DNA from 2 places in the Halalkalibacter krulwichiae genome. Region 2 is predicted to be linked to the other one. Evidence: riboswitches for the same ligand, from Rfam matches in the RefSeq annotation. Region 2 holds a riboswitch; the other holds the start of a gene.

Region 1 (7,623 bases), 320 kb from region 2:
GCGCGATTTAAATAATAATATCCATGCTTTAAACCAAGAAAAGGAACAGCTTGCTCGTATTCTTGTCAGTATGGCAGACGGTGTCGTAACCCTTAACAAGAAGGGGAGGGTCATGTTAACGAATCCACCTGCTGATCGCTTTATTCAATCTTGGTATTATGAACAAGGCATGAAAGAGCAAGGTGATCAGCTATTACCTGAAACGTTGCAAACATTGTTTGAAAAGGTTGTACTGCTTGAGAAAGAGCAAGTTGGAGAAGTCGAAATGCAAGGAAGAAGCTGGATGATTTTGATGACTCCTCTCTATGACCAAGCTGAAATCAGAGGGCAGTTGCGGTATTACGTGATATGACAGAAGAACGTAGGCATGATAAGTTAAGAAAAGACTTTATTGCTAACGTTTCACATGAATTAAGAACGCCAATTGCAATGCTGCAGGGTTATAGCGAGGCAATTATTGATGATATTGCAGGGTCGGACGAGGAAAAGAAAGAAATTGCAAAAATAATTTACGAAGAATCACTCAGAATGGGACGCTTAGTCAATGAATTATTAGATATCGCGAGAATGGAAGCAGGTCATGTTGAGCTTAACTTTGAGAAGCTTGAAGTAGAACCTTTTTCTGAACGAATTGTTCGGAAATTTCAAGGGTTGGCGAAAGAGCAAGGACTTGAACTCTTATTGGAGATAAATAATGTTTCAACTATTACGTGTGATCCTGATCGAATTGAACAAGTGTTAACAAACTTACTTCATAATGCAATTCGTCATACTGAGGAGAACGGTCAGGTTATCCTAACAGTCACTCAATATGATGAAGGTTGTAAATTTGATGTAAAAGACACAGGGACGGGAATTCCTGAGGCTGATTTGCCTTATGTTTTTGAGCGTTTTTACAAAGCGGATAAAGCGCGTACAAGAGCACAAGGGGAACTGGACTCGGACTGGCGATCTGCAAAAATATTATCGATGCTCATGATGGCAATATTTCTGTCCATAGTAAAATGAATGAAGGGACAACGTTCTCTTTCTTTCTTCCTAATAAAACAAATAAAAGTAAAACGGGCTAATCCATATCGGATGAGCCCGTTCTTTTTAAACGTATAAACATTAAAGTAACATACTTTGATAAAGGTTGATCCATCTTTTCTGCGTAAATTCATCGGTGAAAGAAAGATAATGAAACAATGTCAATAAACTCTTTGCATCCATATTTTTAATGCATGCAATCATGATTTTTTCATCATTGGTCACCTGGAGAAAATGGACGAGTTCGTATCTCACTTCCTAAGATCAACTCCCTTTACGAATTTGTAATAGCTACCATTGTTCTCGCTTTCTTTGCTGATTGAACCATATTTGATAGAGCTGCCACGGTTTCTTGTTCCGTTCGTGTTTTTAATCCACAATCAGGATTAACCCAGAAGAGAGATGGTGGAAGAACTGTTAGAGCTCGTTGAATAATAGTCACCATTTCTTCTTCTTTTGGAATTCTTGGACTGTGAATGTCGTATACACCTAATCCGATTCCTTTGTCATACTGTCTATGTTCAAAAGCAGAGATCAATTCAGCATGACTTCTAGATGTCTCAATAGAAATCACATCGGCATCAAGTGCACGAATAGAATCAATGATATCGTTAAAATCGCAATAACACATATGTGTATGAATCTGTGTTGAATGATCAATTTGTGATGTGGACATACGGAACGCTTCGACGGCCCACGTTAAATATTCATTATGTTGCGTTTTTTTCAATGGAAGCCCTTCTCGTAAAGCTGGTTCATCTACTTGAATCATTGTTATCCCAGCACTCTCCAAAAGCTTTACTTCTTTTAATAATGCTTCAGCGATTTGAAAAGCAACCTCTTTTTTAGGGATGTCATCTCGAACGAATGACCAATTTAAGATCGTTACTGGACCTGTTAACATTCCTTTAACTGGCTTTTCAGTAAGTGATTGGGCATAAAGTGTTTCATTGACTGTCATCGGTTCAACAAATAGCACATTTCCGAAAATAATCGGTGGCTTTACACAACGCGAACCATATGATTGAACCCAACCGTTTTTTGAAAAAGCAAAACCAGCTAGTTTCTCACCAAAAAATTCTACCATATCATTTCGTTCAAACTCTCCATGAACAAAGACATCTAATCCAATTTTTTCTTGAATCTCAATCCATTTTTTAATTTCGGCTTTAATAAGTGCATCGTAAGCTTCATTTGAAAGTTCATTTCTTCTCCACCTTGCGCGAGCTTGGCGAATTTCACTTGTCTGTGGAAAACTTCCAATTGTAGTTGTTGGGAGTAAAGGCAACTTCCATTTCTTCTTCTGTAGTTTATGACGTTCATTAAAAGTTGCTGCCCGTTCTGTCGCTAATGGGTTTCTTTCAACCTTTTTTCGCCAATTTGAGTTTGTTAGTTCTGTAAAAGATTGAGTATGGGCTTGAATGGCACGTAGGTGTTCCGCACTAGGGACAGTGATCGCCTTTTTTAACATATTTATTTCTTCCAATTTCTCATGACTAAATGCTAGTGCATTTTTTAAAGTACGATCAAGTGTAGTTTCATGAGTCAAGCTTACAGGAACATGCAGCAAACTTGATGAAGGTTGAATCAGTAATCGTTCTACATCGACAAAAGTACTCAATTCCTTGATAAAGGTTAGTTTTTCTTCTAGATTACTTTTCCAAATGTTGCGACCATCAATAATACCAGCAGCAAGGATTTTGTCTTTTGGGAACCCGTGTTTGGTAATAGCGGCGAAGTTCGTTTCAAAACCAGCGACAAAATCCAATCCAATTCCTTTAACAGGTAAGTTCACTACTGCATCGTAATGTGTCACCGCTTCAAAATACGTTTGAACGATAATGTCTAAATCAGGAACTTGATCAGTTATGAAGTGATAGACAGAGGTAAATAAACTCATTTCCTCTTCACTGATATCTGTTACTAAGCTTGGTTCATCGATTTGTACGAATGTAGCTCCTGCTTCTTTAAGTTCTTGCAATAATTGAATATAAACCGAAGCCAATTGATTTAACCGATCAGCAAACTCGGATTGGTCAAAACCTTTAGATAATTTTAAAAATGTGAAAGGACCAAGGATCACAGGTTTACCTATTACATTTAGCTCAGTTTTAGCCTCTAAAAATGCTTGTAGTGGTTTATTTTCAACAAGTTTTGGTGTTAAACCTTTTAGCTCTGGAACAATGTAATGATAGTTTGTGTCAAACCATTTAGTCATCTCGCAAGCATGAGCATTATCCGTTCCTCGTGCCATGGCAAAATATGTAGATAAAGGTACTTTACCCCCTTGGTATTGAAAACGGTCTGGTACTAAACCAAACATTACTGCTGTATCAAGAACATGATCGTAAAGTGAAAAGTCTCCGACAGGGATATAATCAAGATTTCTTTCGATTTGATTATTTAGATATTGTAAACGGTAGCTCTTCATGACTTTTTCAAACGACGCTTCTGTTATTTTTCCTTTCCAAAAGGCCTCAAGAGTTTTTTTCCATTCTCTTTTTTCGCCTATTCTTGGGTATCCTAGATTGCTGCTAGTTAGTGAATTCATTGTTTGACTCCTCCAAAAGTGTATTATGGGCATGAAAAAATGGATATCATTACCAATAAAATAGGGTAAACGATATCCATAGAATGTCTAAGATACTGTTAACACCTCCCTATCTCCCGTAGGTAAAAAATCAGTGTTGTTGAAGCAGGCAGGTCTCCTGGCTTTAGGATCAACATTTTCGTGGCCTTCCCGGTTTGACCAGTGACTTTATCACGAAAACTCCTCTATTACAGTGGCGGGACCGCTCCGGATTTAAACCGGATTCCCTTTTAAACTTTGAAAATTTCAAAGTACCTGCTCCCAACATATGAAATTGTTTCTCACTTTAGCTTAGAAATAGGACGGTTGTCAACCCTTTTAATTTTATTATTCAGAATTTATTTAGTCGGAAAGAATAAAAAAGTGTCATAATTCCGGTTTTCATGTATACTAAAGATACTTATCAAAATCTCATATGAACTAGTATAGGTCATCCAGTGTTTTGGATGATAATAGGGAAGTTGGTGTAATTCCAACACGGTCCCGCCACTGTAAATGCGGATACACTTCGAACACCACTGTCGAATAGATGGGAAGGTGAAGTGAATGATGAAGCGCATGAGTCAGGAGACCTGCCTATACGTTGGTGTGAAACCTTCGAGGAAAAGGGGAAGCAATAGATTTTCATATCTTGCTATGATGTTAGGATATGCATTCTTTTGTTTTTTTGAGCCCTTTAGGGGCTCTTTTTTTTGATGTTGTTGGCTTTTAGTTTTCCGGTTTCAAAGAGAGAGATAAGAAAAAGATTAAAAGGGGTAGAAGAAGTATGAAGCAAGTAAAATTAGTGTTATTGGCATTGTTTCTTGCATGTTTTGTTGCAGCATGTGGTCAAGACCAAGCTCTAGAAACAGAGCATAGTGCTGACACGACAGATGAGGTAACAGTACCGGCAGAAGAGCAAGATTTAGAGGGTATTTATCCGATAACAGTAACGGATGCATTAGGAGACGAAGTGACAATTGAGTCACAACCACAGCGAATTGTCTCACTAGTGCCTAGTGTAACGGAGACGGTTTTTGCTGTCGGAGCAGGAGAAAAAGTAGTAGGACGTTCGGATTGGGATAATTATCCTGAGGAAGTTTTAGAGATTGAATCAATCGGTGGAATGGAATTTGATGTTGAAAAAATTATCTCATTATCACCTGATGTAGTGTTAGCGCATGAATCTGGCGTTGGATCTGGTGAGGAAGGCTTAAATCAAATCCGTAATGCCAATATTCCAGTTGTTGTCGTTCCAAATTCGAATTCGCTAGCTGATGTATACGAGGCAATTGAATTTATTGGGGCCGTAACAGGTTATCAGGATGAATCGAGTACGATTGTTTCAGAAATGCAAACAGCATTTGCAGCAATTGAAGACAAAGCAAGCGCGATTTCAGAAGATGAGCGTAAAAGAGTGTGGGTAGAAATTGGACCTGCTCCAGAGATTTACACTACGGGTAGTGGTACTTTCATGGATGAAATGTTGAGTTTGATTAATGCTGTGAATGTAGCTGGTGACGAGGAAGGATGGCCAATGTTCACAGAAGAAGAAGCTGTGGCTTTTAATCCAGATGTTATCTTACTTACATATGGCCATTATTTTGAAAATGCAACAGAGTCAGTTTTAAGTCGTGCGGCTTGGGCTGATATTCCAGCTGTAGCAAATAACGAAATTTATGAGGTGGTTTCAGATGAAGTGGAAAGACCTGGACCACGGTTAACAAAGGGAGTAGAGCAGATTGCAAAAGCAGTTTATCCAGAGGTATTTGGCGAATAATATAAAATTTGCATATGTTATAGTCATTCTGTTTTGCTTTTTTGCTTTAACAATAAGTATTGGAAAGGGAAGTGTTGAGCTTCCCTTTCTAACTGTTTTGCAAATACTGGCAACAGAAATTTTCCGGTTGCCGCTATTAGTAGAACTAGACCCAATGCACATTAATATCGTCATGGAGATTCGACTTCCACGCGTTTTACTTGCGATGTTTGTTGGGGCTTGTTTAGCATTAGCTGGTGCAGCCTTTCAAGGTTTTTTAAAAAATCCACTTGCAGATCCCTATACGCTTGGGGTGTCTTCAGGTTCAGCTGTTGGAGCGGTTGCTGTTATATTTTTTGGTATTAGTATTCCAATCCTTGGCAGATTTACATTGCCTTTTATTAGCATTCTTGCTGGTTTTGCTACTCTTTTTCTCGTTATCTCATTTGCAAGACTAGTTCAACGTTCCATGGCAGCAGAAACAATTATTTTAGCAGGAATTATATTCAGCTCTTTCTTGGGATCTTTTATCTCACTTATGATTGCTCTAACTGGTGAAGAATTAAGGCAAATTATCTCCTGGCTTATGGGGAGTGTTGCAATGAGAGGTTGGTCATACGTGTGGATGATTATCCCTTGTTTGCTAATTGGAACGTTGTTATTGCTATTTAATCGGCAAGAATTAAATGCACTTGCTTTTGGAGAAGAGACGGCAAGGCAGCTTGGTGTTAATATTGCCGTTCGAAAAATCATGATTTTAGTTGGTGCAACAATAGTAACAGGTGGTGCGGTTGCGGTCTCTGGTACGATTGGATTTGTCGGTCTTGTCATTCCTCATTTAACTCGATTGCTATGGGGAGCCGATCACCGTCACCTGTTGCCATTATCGATGTTTATAGGAGCAGGTTTTTTAGCGTTAACCGACCTTGTAGCTAGAACCATTATTTCTCCAACTGAACTGCCAATTGGTGTTATTACAGCAATCATTGGAGCGCCTGTGTTTGCACTGCTACTCTTAAAGCAAAGAAGAAGAGAAGAATGAAAGGAGGGGATAATATGATTCATTGTCAAAACATTACGATCCAGTATGGTTCAGTTAAAGTTATAGATGACATTGATTTTAAAGTGAATAAAGGCGAAGTATTTGGCATTATTGGACCTAATGGGAGTGGGAAGACAAGTTTACTGAAAGCAATTGGTGGGGCCTAGCACCTACCAATGGTGAAATTGTCATCGATAATAGAAGTTTATCTTCTTATCGTTCCAAAGAATTGGCTAGAAAAGTTGCGGTGTTGCCGCAACAATCTGAAACAGCTTTTTCTTATTCCGTCTGGGATGTAGTGGCATTGGGAAGGTATCCCTACCTAAAAGGCTGGTTGCAAGGAGTTACCAAAAAAGATAATGAAGTGATTACTCAGGCTATGCAACAAACAAATACATATCAGTTCAAAGATAAATCCATGCAACAATTAAGTGGAGGAGAGCGACAGCGAGTGTTAGTAGCGAGGGCGCTTGCTCAAGAACCTGATATTCTTTTATTAGATGAACCAACAAATCATTTAGATATTTCACATCAAATGAGTTTGTTAAATTCCCTACAGCAGTGGTCACGTGAAAGAGGACTAACTGTCATTGCCGTTTTGCACGATTTGAATATGGCAAGCCTTTATTGTGATCGGGTTCTTTTGTTAGATAAAGGGAAGGCTGTTGCACTTGGGACGCCGGTTCATGTAATGGAGGAAAAGCAGTTGGGAAATGTCTATGAAACGACACTTGAAAGAAAAGAACATCCCGCCGTTCCGAGTCCACTAATTACATTTATCCCTGAGAAAGTACTTGATTCAGCTGCCTTAAACACTCTACAGATTGAGAGATCGAAAGAGTGGATAAAAATAGAAAGTACGCAAAAATGGAAGACGTTGTCCTCCTCTGTTATCGGTGCTGGATTTCGTTGGCACAATCAATTTGTGAATCGACACGTCAACAAAAATTATCACTTTGACAATGTTGAACTTGAGTATGCCGAGTATTTGCAAAGAAATGGACTAGACCCGAAGGATACTTTAGGGATGATGACGGCAGCGATGCTAGATGATGCATCCATTGTTGTATCAAAAGGCGAACCTGCCGTTATGGCAATTATTAGTGCTGGAGCTTCCAATGCAGTTGATGCTTCCGTAGCCTATCAGCAGGCAGATTGGAAACCTTCTATTGGTACGATAAATATTTGGATTTTCATTGAGGGAGTCTTACCTGAAGCGGCGTA
Region 2 (7,623 bases):
AAAGCTTCTTCAGGAAGCTCCGGGTATTGCTGAATGCCAAATTTTTCACTACGTCCACCAGTCGATATGACAACATGACGACAGCCACTTGCCCGTGCAACACTAATCGCTTGAACAATACTAGCCATATAAGCTGAACTAGAAAAAGGGATCACTGTACCTCTTGTGCCTAGGATCGAAATACCGCCAATAATGCCGAGACGTTTATTTAACGTTTTTTCAGCCATCTTTTCACCGTCTGGAACCGAAATGACAATCGAAATTCCTCTTTTAATCCCAAAAGAGTGAAGCACTTCTTCCGCTGTTTCACAGATCATTTTTCTAGGAACAGGATTAATGGCAGCTTGTCCGACTGGCACAGGGAGACCCTCCTTTGTAACTCGACCAACACCAACCCCACCATCTAAGTGAATTCCGGGTTCTGATGACCAACTTACTCTTGCAATGATCAACGCACCATGTGTAGCATCTGGGTCATCACCCGCATCTTTAATCGTTCCAGCTACGGCATATTCTGAACCCAAATCACAGTTTTCCATCTCAAAGGTCGCGAACTTTCCAACAGGTAAATAGATCGTTGCCTCTAATTGTTTTTCTTGTGTAATAAGAGCGGTTAGTGCTGCTTTCGTTGTAGCCGTTGCACAAGCGCCCGTCGTATAACCCGAGCGCATCTCTTTTTTATCCTTTTTTTTAGCTTTCGCTTCCATTTTTATGCCTTTTCAGCTAAAAGAGATATTGCATTTAATGCCGCAACCGTAACCGTACTACCGCCTTTTCTACCGACATTTGTAATAAACGGTACATCTAGCTTTGCTAATTCTTCCTTTGACTCAGGTGCCGACACAAATCCTACTGGCAAACCGATTACTAAACTTGGCTTAGCATAACCTTCTTTAATTAACCGAATTAACTCAAGCAAAGCAGTTGGTGCATTTCCAATCGCAAAAATTCCACCTTCGAACTGCTGAATCGCTTTTCTCACAGATATAATCGCTCGGGTTGTGTTTAATCGTTTTGCTTCTTCCATCACATCCGGGTCGGAAATATACACATTTACACTTCCACCATGCTTTTCAATTCTCCCTTTACTAACACCACTTACAATCATTTGTACGTCTGCATACACTTTTTCACCATTTCGTATCGCTTCAATTCCTGCTTTAATCGCTTTTTCATGAATCAACATACTATGTCCTAATTCAAAATCCGCCGATGCATGGACGACTCGTTGCACGACTTTATACTGGTCATCTGTAAAGGAATGCTCTCCAAATTCTTCGTCAATCATTTGAAAACTCATTCCCTCGATCTCTTGGGGTTGAACCGTTAAAGGTTTAAAATCTGTTAAAAAATCCATGTTTAATAGCCTCCAGTCGCTTTCGCTTCTTTTCGTAATTTTTCGTTAACAAATTTCAATACATCAGAGAAGTTAGAAAACTTATTTTCATATTGAATTTTTGGTCTCTTAATGATGATTGTCTCTATGCCTAATTCACTCGCTGCCTCTATCTTTTCATCTACTGAGCCAACTTTGCCACTTTCTTTCGTAACCATCGTTGTCACACTGTACTGACGATAAAGAGCATAGTTGAACTCTTTTGTAAATGGCCCTTGTATCGCGACTATGTCTTTTTGTGAAAATCCTAACTGTTCACATTTTTCCATGTTATCTTTTCTCGGAAGCATCCTAGCAACGACTCGGATATCAGGTTGATTCAGAAGCTTCTCTGCAAAAACTTGAAGGGTTTTGCTTCCTGTAGTAAGTAGGATCACGCCTTTTTTCTCAAAAGCTCGTTCAGCTGCTTCTTTGTAGGATTCAACCATCGTAACGCCTTTTTGTTCATGAGATTGTGATTCTCTCTCATAACGTATATAAGGCACACCTGCTTCTTTTGCTGCAGTTAAAGCATTTACACTAGCTTCTTCTGCAAAAGGGTGACTTGCATCTACTACAGCTTGAAAGCCTTGCTCTTGTATCAATTGTGTAAAATCTTCACTCGTTAACCGCCCTACTAAGACATCAAGCCCCGCTTTACGCAATTCAATCGAAGCGTTATCTGTTACAACTGTTGTTAAAAGCTTGTGTCCGGCATCGGAGAGCGTAATCGCTAGTTGTCTAGCGTCACTTGTTCCAGCTAAAAATAGAATCATAGTTTCTGAGCCTCATGCTCGTGATGATGGTGATGAGCGTGATCGTGGTCATGATGATGATGGTGATCGATATGTTCCATTGCAGCAATTCGATATTGACAAGTATCACAATTCATTTTGACATCACCTTGTAGCGCTTCTTCAATACGGTCTTTAATAATGGTTTTTAAACGCGTATGAAACCCGAAGTAGCCTGCTAGCTTAAATTGCACACCTGGGTATTCACGTTCAAAGTCACTCATTAAGCCTTCTAATCGCTTTATTAAAATTCCGGTAAATAAAAAATACGGCAAAACTACTATTTTCTTAGCTCCAAGCTTAATACAGCGCTCTACTCCTTCTTTAATGAGTGGATCGGTTACTCCCATAAATGCAGGTTCGACTAATTTGTAATTCGTTTTTTCCCAGAGGAGGCGATTAATCTTATAAAGGTCACTGTTTGCATCCGGATCACTACCACCGCGTCCTAATAAAAGTACTGCTGTGTCCTCTTTTGGTTCAGCTAGATTTTCCCCAACTTCCTCTAAACGACTTTTACAAATTTCAATAGCTTCTTCATGAATACCAAATGGTCTGCCATACGTAAATTTGACTTGAGGATATTTCTTTTTCGCTTCATCAATCGCTACAGGTATATGAATTTTAGAGTGTCCCGCTGCGAGTAGCATAAGTGGAATGACGTAAACACTTGCTGCTCCCTTTTCGACACAAGCTTGAATTCCTTGTTCAATCGTTGGCTTCTCGAATTCTAAAAAACACGTTTCAACTAGTAAAGTAGAATCTAGTTGACTAGTTAATTCTTCAATCATTTGTCTGACTTGTTCATTTCCTTCAGGATCTCTACTACCGTGTCCAACAAGTAAAATAGCTTTCATGTTCATTTCCCCCATATTTATTTAGTCTCCACACGGAGCTGGTTCAATCTCAATCTTTGGTGTCATATCTTGGTATGTATAGCCTTGAATGGTCCCTACACGTTTGAAATATTTAAAGAAGCGTTCGTTTGGATGACCTTTTTCTTTGTACTCCTGAATGATGGTTTCAACAACTTCAACAATTTTGTCAGGCTCAATTCCTTCTGCAACAGGCTGACCGGCATGGGCTGTTCGACCAACGGTTTTTGCCCCTAAAAACAAATCAAATTTCCCTTTACGAAAAATAATACCAATATCATCATTAACGGCACCGTAACAAGCCATGCCACAACCGTTAAATCCAACCTTTAACTCTTTCGGAAGAGGAACGCCACTTAATTTTTGATGCAACTCTTCTGCATGTGGGATTGAATCTTTTTTCTCCCCTTCACAAAAATCACAAGCTTTTAATTGAAAGACATCTCCTAAAGGTTCAAGAATAAAGCCTGCCTCTTCTAATTTTTCTGTAATGTCATTAGGATTTGCCGTTGGTATTCGCAAATGTATCTGATGATGAGGGGTATACTCCATTTCCCCTTCATTTCCGACCACTTCAGCTAACGTGAGCATTTGTTTAGGTGTAAATTGCTTATTAACAATTCCTGGACTGACTGCTAGTTCAAACACCGAAACGACGGGATGGTGAACGGTTTTATTTTCTTTTTTATAGCTAGTAGAAGTACTCTCTTCCACTTTACTTAACGCCTCTAATGCTAGTTCTAGTGAGCCAGCTTTAATGGAATGAACTGTTGTTACCGTTGCGGCTGTTTCTGATTTCTGAGTATCCCATTCCTTTTTCCCTTGATGTAACGCCCAAGGCTCGTTCTCATGACGTAACCGCTCGTGCGGTCTTAATCGTTGTTTTTCAGTATGTAACGTATATTTTCTTTGATATCCTCTTGGCGTTATCATTTTATTATCATAGAGAAATGTAGATGAGTTCCCGATTACGACAGTTGTCAGCATGCCGATATCATGATTCAGCATGTTTTCAAGATCCGTTATAACAATCTGTTGACGATCTCGGTAAGCACTTTTCACTAAGCCTACTGGCGTTTGCGGTGAACGATATTCAAGTAAAATCTTCTGAGCCTCTTGGATTTGTCTCGTTCTTCTACCGCTTTTCGGATTATATAAGCTAATGACAAAGTCAGCTTGTGCCGCTGCATCAATTCGCTTTTCAATAAGAGACCAAGGTGTCAAATGGTCGCTTAAACTAATCGTACACGCATCATGCATGATCGGTGCTCCTAGTAAAGAAGCGCAGGAGTTGCTTGCAGAAACACCTGGAATCACCTCAACGCTCACTCCTGTATTCTCTGTCCACCCTTTTTCGATTAAAACCTCATAAACTAGTCCTGCCATTCCGTACACTCCAGCATCTCCACTTGAAATGACAGCTACGGTTTTTCCTTGTTCTGCAAGTTTTACCGCTGCTTGAGCACGGCTGACTTCCTCAGACATTCCTGTACTAATAATTTCTTGATCCGTCAGTAAATCTTGAATCAAGTCAACGTACGTTTTATACCCAATGATGCATTCACTTTCTTGTATTGCCGTTTGTGCCCTGTTTGTCATATGATCAAAACTTCCAGGACCAAAGCCTATGACAAGTATTTTCCCAAGCATCTTACTAGCCTCCTTCCATGTTAGAAAACTAAACGTTTGTTTTTTCCTTTTTCATAATTCCTTCAATTCTGCTTGACTCATTGACTGCATTCAGTTCATCATCTACGAAGTCATATATTAATGCGTCATGTAAGTGAATGCTTGGGTCAACGTGATTTTTTATAATGTCACGTCCTACCTCCGTAGACGTTGCCGAATACCACTTGCCTTCTGGATATACAATGACGACACAAGCATCCTTACAACGCCCATTACAACGAGTTCGTGATGTGTGAATTTCATGATCTAATTGAAGGGTTGCAATCTCTTCACGAATTGCGAGAGTTATTTCTTCCCCTCCTTACGCATACAGCTAGAACCATTACAAATTAATACGTGCTTTTGGGTACCCTTTAAATTCCAAGTTGTCATGTTTCATCAACTCCAAAGTAATTTTTTCCAAACAGATTAGATTAGTAACGCTAGACTACGAAACAAAAAACACCTCTATCAAAGATAGAGGTGCATTAAACGGCAAACGAATAGTAAGCTCATCTATTACACTTCTCTACCTATGACCCGTAGGTATTGAAGACGAAAACAAGGCAGGTCTCCTGACTTAGGTTCATCATTTCATTGTGTCTTCCCGAATACTCAGTGACTTCATACAATGAAATTCCCCATTACAGTGGCGGGACCGTGACGGATTTGCACCGTTCTTCCCTTTTAAGCATAACGAGTCGTTACGCACCTTGTTTCATGACGATAATAAAAAAACCTTAACTCCATCTTGAAGTTAAGGGTATAGGCATGATCAAATTAGAAATCTACTCAACTAGATTTCTAGATGCTCACCCCAAACCTTCCCTCCGAAGATTGGATTCATATATTAAAAGCAGGTCTCCTGGCTTGTGTCTCAAACTTACTTATGTCCCTTCCTAGAAAAAATCTAGTGGTTTTACATGTTCATCGACACTTACAGTAGCGGGGGCTGCATCAGATTTTAACTGATTTCCCTATTATCCACAGTTGATTACTTATGGCACTTTTAATATTTTGTCATATAATGTCTATTAAACTATGATTTTGTATATTTAGCAACAGTTAGTTTGGAGAATATTTACTTTCACAAAAGTAGGGCTAGTACTAAATAAGGTTTTACGCTGAACTAAAGCTAATTGTAATTGTTCTATTTTCCTAGACGTTTACATGTTATCCATATGAATTTTACTTGTAGTTGCTCTTCGATTGTATACTCTATCTAGACAAAATCAAACTACCCCAACTTTTTTAAGCCTTTTGTAAATTCCACTTAAAGGGATCCTCTAACATCTTCCAATCAGTTGTAAACTCTGTGTCGGTTAACAAACATTGATCTAGCTCCTTTGTCATTTCGTCTCTATCTAGATCTGTTCCAATGAAAACTAACTTAGTATGTCTATCACCATGTTCGACATCCCAATCTTGAAGTAGATGAGGGTTTTCCTTTATAATCTGTCTTTGCTCAGCAGCTGGAAGACTTGCTACCCAGTAGGAAATCGGTTCTATTGTTACGGAAGGTCCTGCTTGTGACATTAACAGCGCTAGATTACCTCTTGTTGCACACCAGACAATCCCTTTTGCCCTAACGACATTATTGGGCATAGAATGGATCCAATTATGAAAACGAACTGAATGAAATGGTTCCCTTCTCATATACACAAAAGAGGAAATTCCATACTCTTCTGTTTCAGGTGTATGCTGAGCATGACCTTGAGTTAATTCCCGAATCCACCCTGCTGAATTACTTGCTTCTTCAAAATTAAATAATTTTGTATTTATTATTTCACCAGGATCTATATCTGCATGAATAGAGCGAATTACCTTTGCTTTTGGTTGCAATGTTCTTAATACTTGTTCGAGTTTTACTAACTCCTCCTCTGAAACAAGGTCACATTTATTTACGATGAGAACATCGCAAAACTCTATCTGATCAATTAGCAAGTCAGCAATTTCTCGTTGATCATCTTCTCCTAACGATTCCTTTCGATCGAGTAAACTATCTCCAGAACGAAAGTCTTGCCAAAAACGATTAGCATCGACAACAGTCACCATCGTATCCAAACGGCAAAATTTAGTTAAATCTATATTTAATTGCTCATCTATGTAGGAAAATGTCTGCGCAACTGGTGTTGGTTCACTGATCCCTGTTGACTCGATCACAATATAATCAATATTCCCTGCTAGAGCTAATTTTTCGACTTCTAGTAATAAGTCTTCTCGAAGCGTGCAGCAAATACATCCGTTAGACATTTCCACTAGTTTCTCTTCAGTTCTAGATAACTCACCACCTTGTTTAACTAGTTCTGCATCAATATTCACTTCACTCATGTCATTTACAATGACTGCAACTTTTAATCCCTTACGGTTTCTCAATATGTGATTAAGTAATGTGGTTTTACCAGAACCAAGATAACCGCTTAATACTGTTACAGGAATAATCTTTTTCATAAATTGCCTCCTTGATATCTTGTTAAACGTAATGATTACTTAAATCAGGACATAGTTTTAACTCATAGTTTCTTTGAAACTCGCTCTACTTTTTCAACATCTCTTTCTACTCCTTTTATAGTTCCCTCCGTTCGTTCAAAGCCGTTTCCAAAATAAGTATGACTAAGTTTGTATTCCATTGTCGTTCCGGCTACTAATGATTCAACAAAAAGGGAAGCATCTTCACTAGTCATATCTTTATACCAATTACCATCCGGGTATGTGATTACGACACATTTATCATGACACCTTCCATTGCATAACGTCCTTGTTGTATGTATCTTAGAATCTAAATCATTTGCATATAGTTCATTTCTAATAGATTGCGTTAATGTTTCAGCTCCTGCTTTATTACAACTACTCCCATTACAAATTAGAATGTGATATTTCGTATCACTTAAATCCCATGTAGCCACCCTAC

What was found. A riboswitch is a leader RNA that binds a small molecule or an ion and turns the genes downstream of it on or off. The one in region 2 is predicted to bind cobalamin.
Region 1: another riboswitch for cobalamin. It lies ahead of BkAM31D_RS09790 (ABC transporter substrate-binding protein); the one in region 2 lies ahead of BkAM31D_RS24220 ((2Fe-2S) ferredoxin domain-containing protein).

What each region holds. Positions count from the first base shown of each region.
Region 1 covers NZ_CP020814.1:1,951,264-1,958,886, forward strand. The annotation lists partial or broken gene BkAM31D_RS09780 (ATP-binding protein) at 1-1,070, shown strand, start outside; gene metE (5-methyltetrahydropteroyltriglutamate--homocysteine S-methyltransferase) at 1,304-3,580, opposite strand; cobalamin riboswitch at 3,711-3,893, opposite strand; cobalamin riboswitch at 4,030-4,213, shown strand; gene BkAM31D_RS09790 (ABC transporter substrate-binding protein) at 4,386-5,378, shown strand; gene BkAM31D_RS09795 (FecCD family ABC transporter permease) at 5,341-6,399, shown strand; gene BkAM31D_RS24265 (ATP-binding cassette domain-containing protein) at 6,414-6,566, shown strand; gene BkAM31D_RS09800 (adenosylcobinamide amidohydrolase) at 6,590-7,623, shown strand, end outside.
Region 2 covers NZ_CP020814.1:1,633,695-1,641,317, reverse strand. The annotation lists gene BkAM31D_RS08330 (cobalt-precorrin-5B (C(1))-methyltransferase) at 1-707, opposite strand, end outside; gene BkAM31D_RS08325 (precorrin-8X methylmutase) at 710-1,357, opposite strand; gene cobK (precorrin-6A reductase) at 1,360-2,151, opposite strand; gene BkAM31D_RS08315 (sirohydrochlorin chelatase) at 2,148-3,026, opposite strand; gene cobJ (precorrin-3B C(17)-methyltransferase) at 3,048-4,694, opposite strand; partial or broken gene BkAM31D_RS24220 ((2Fe-2S) ferredoxin domain-containing protein) at 4,723-5,105, opposite strand; cobalamin riboswitch at 5,261-5,442, opposite strand; cobalamin riboswitch at 5,551-5,738, opposite strand; gene BkAM31D_RS08300 (GTP-binding protein) at 5,964-7,163, opposite strand; gene BkAM31D_RS08295 ((2Fe-2S) ferredoxin domain-containing protein) at 7,226-7,618, opposite strand.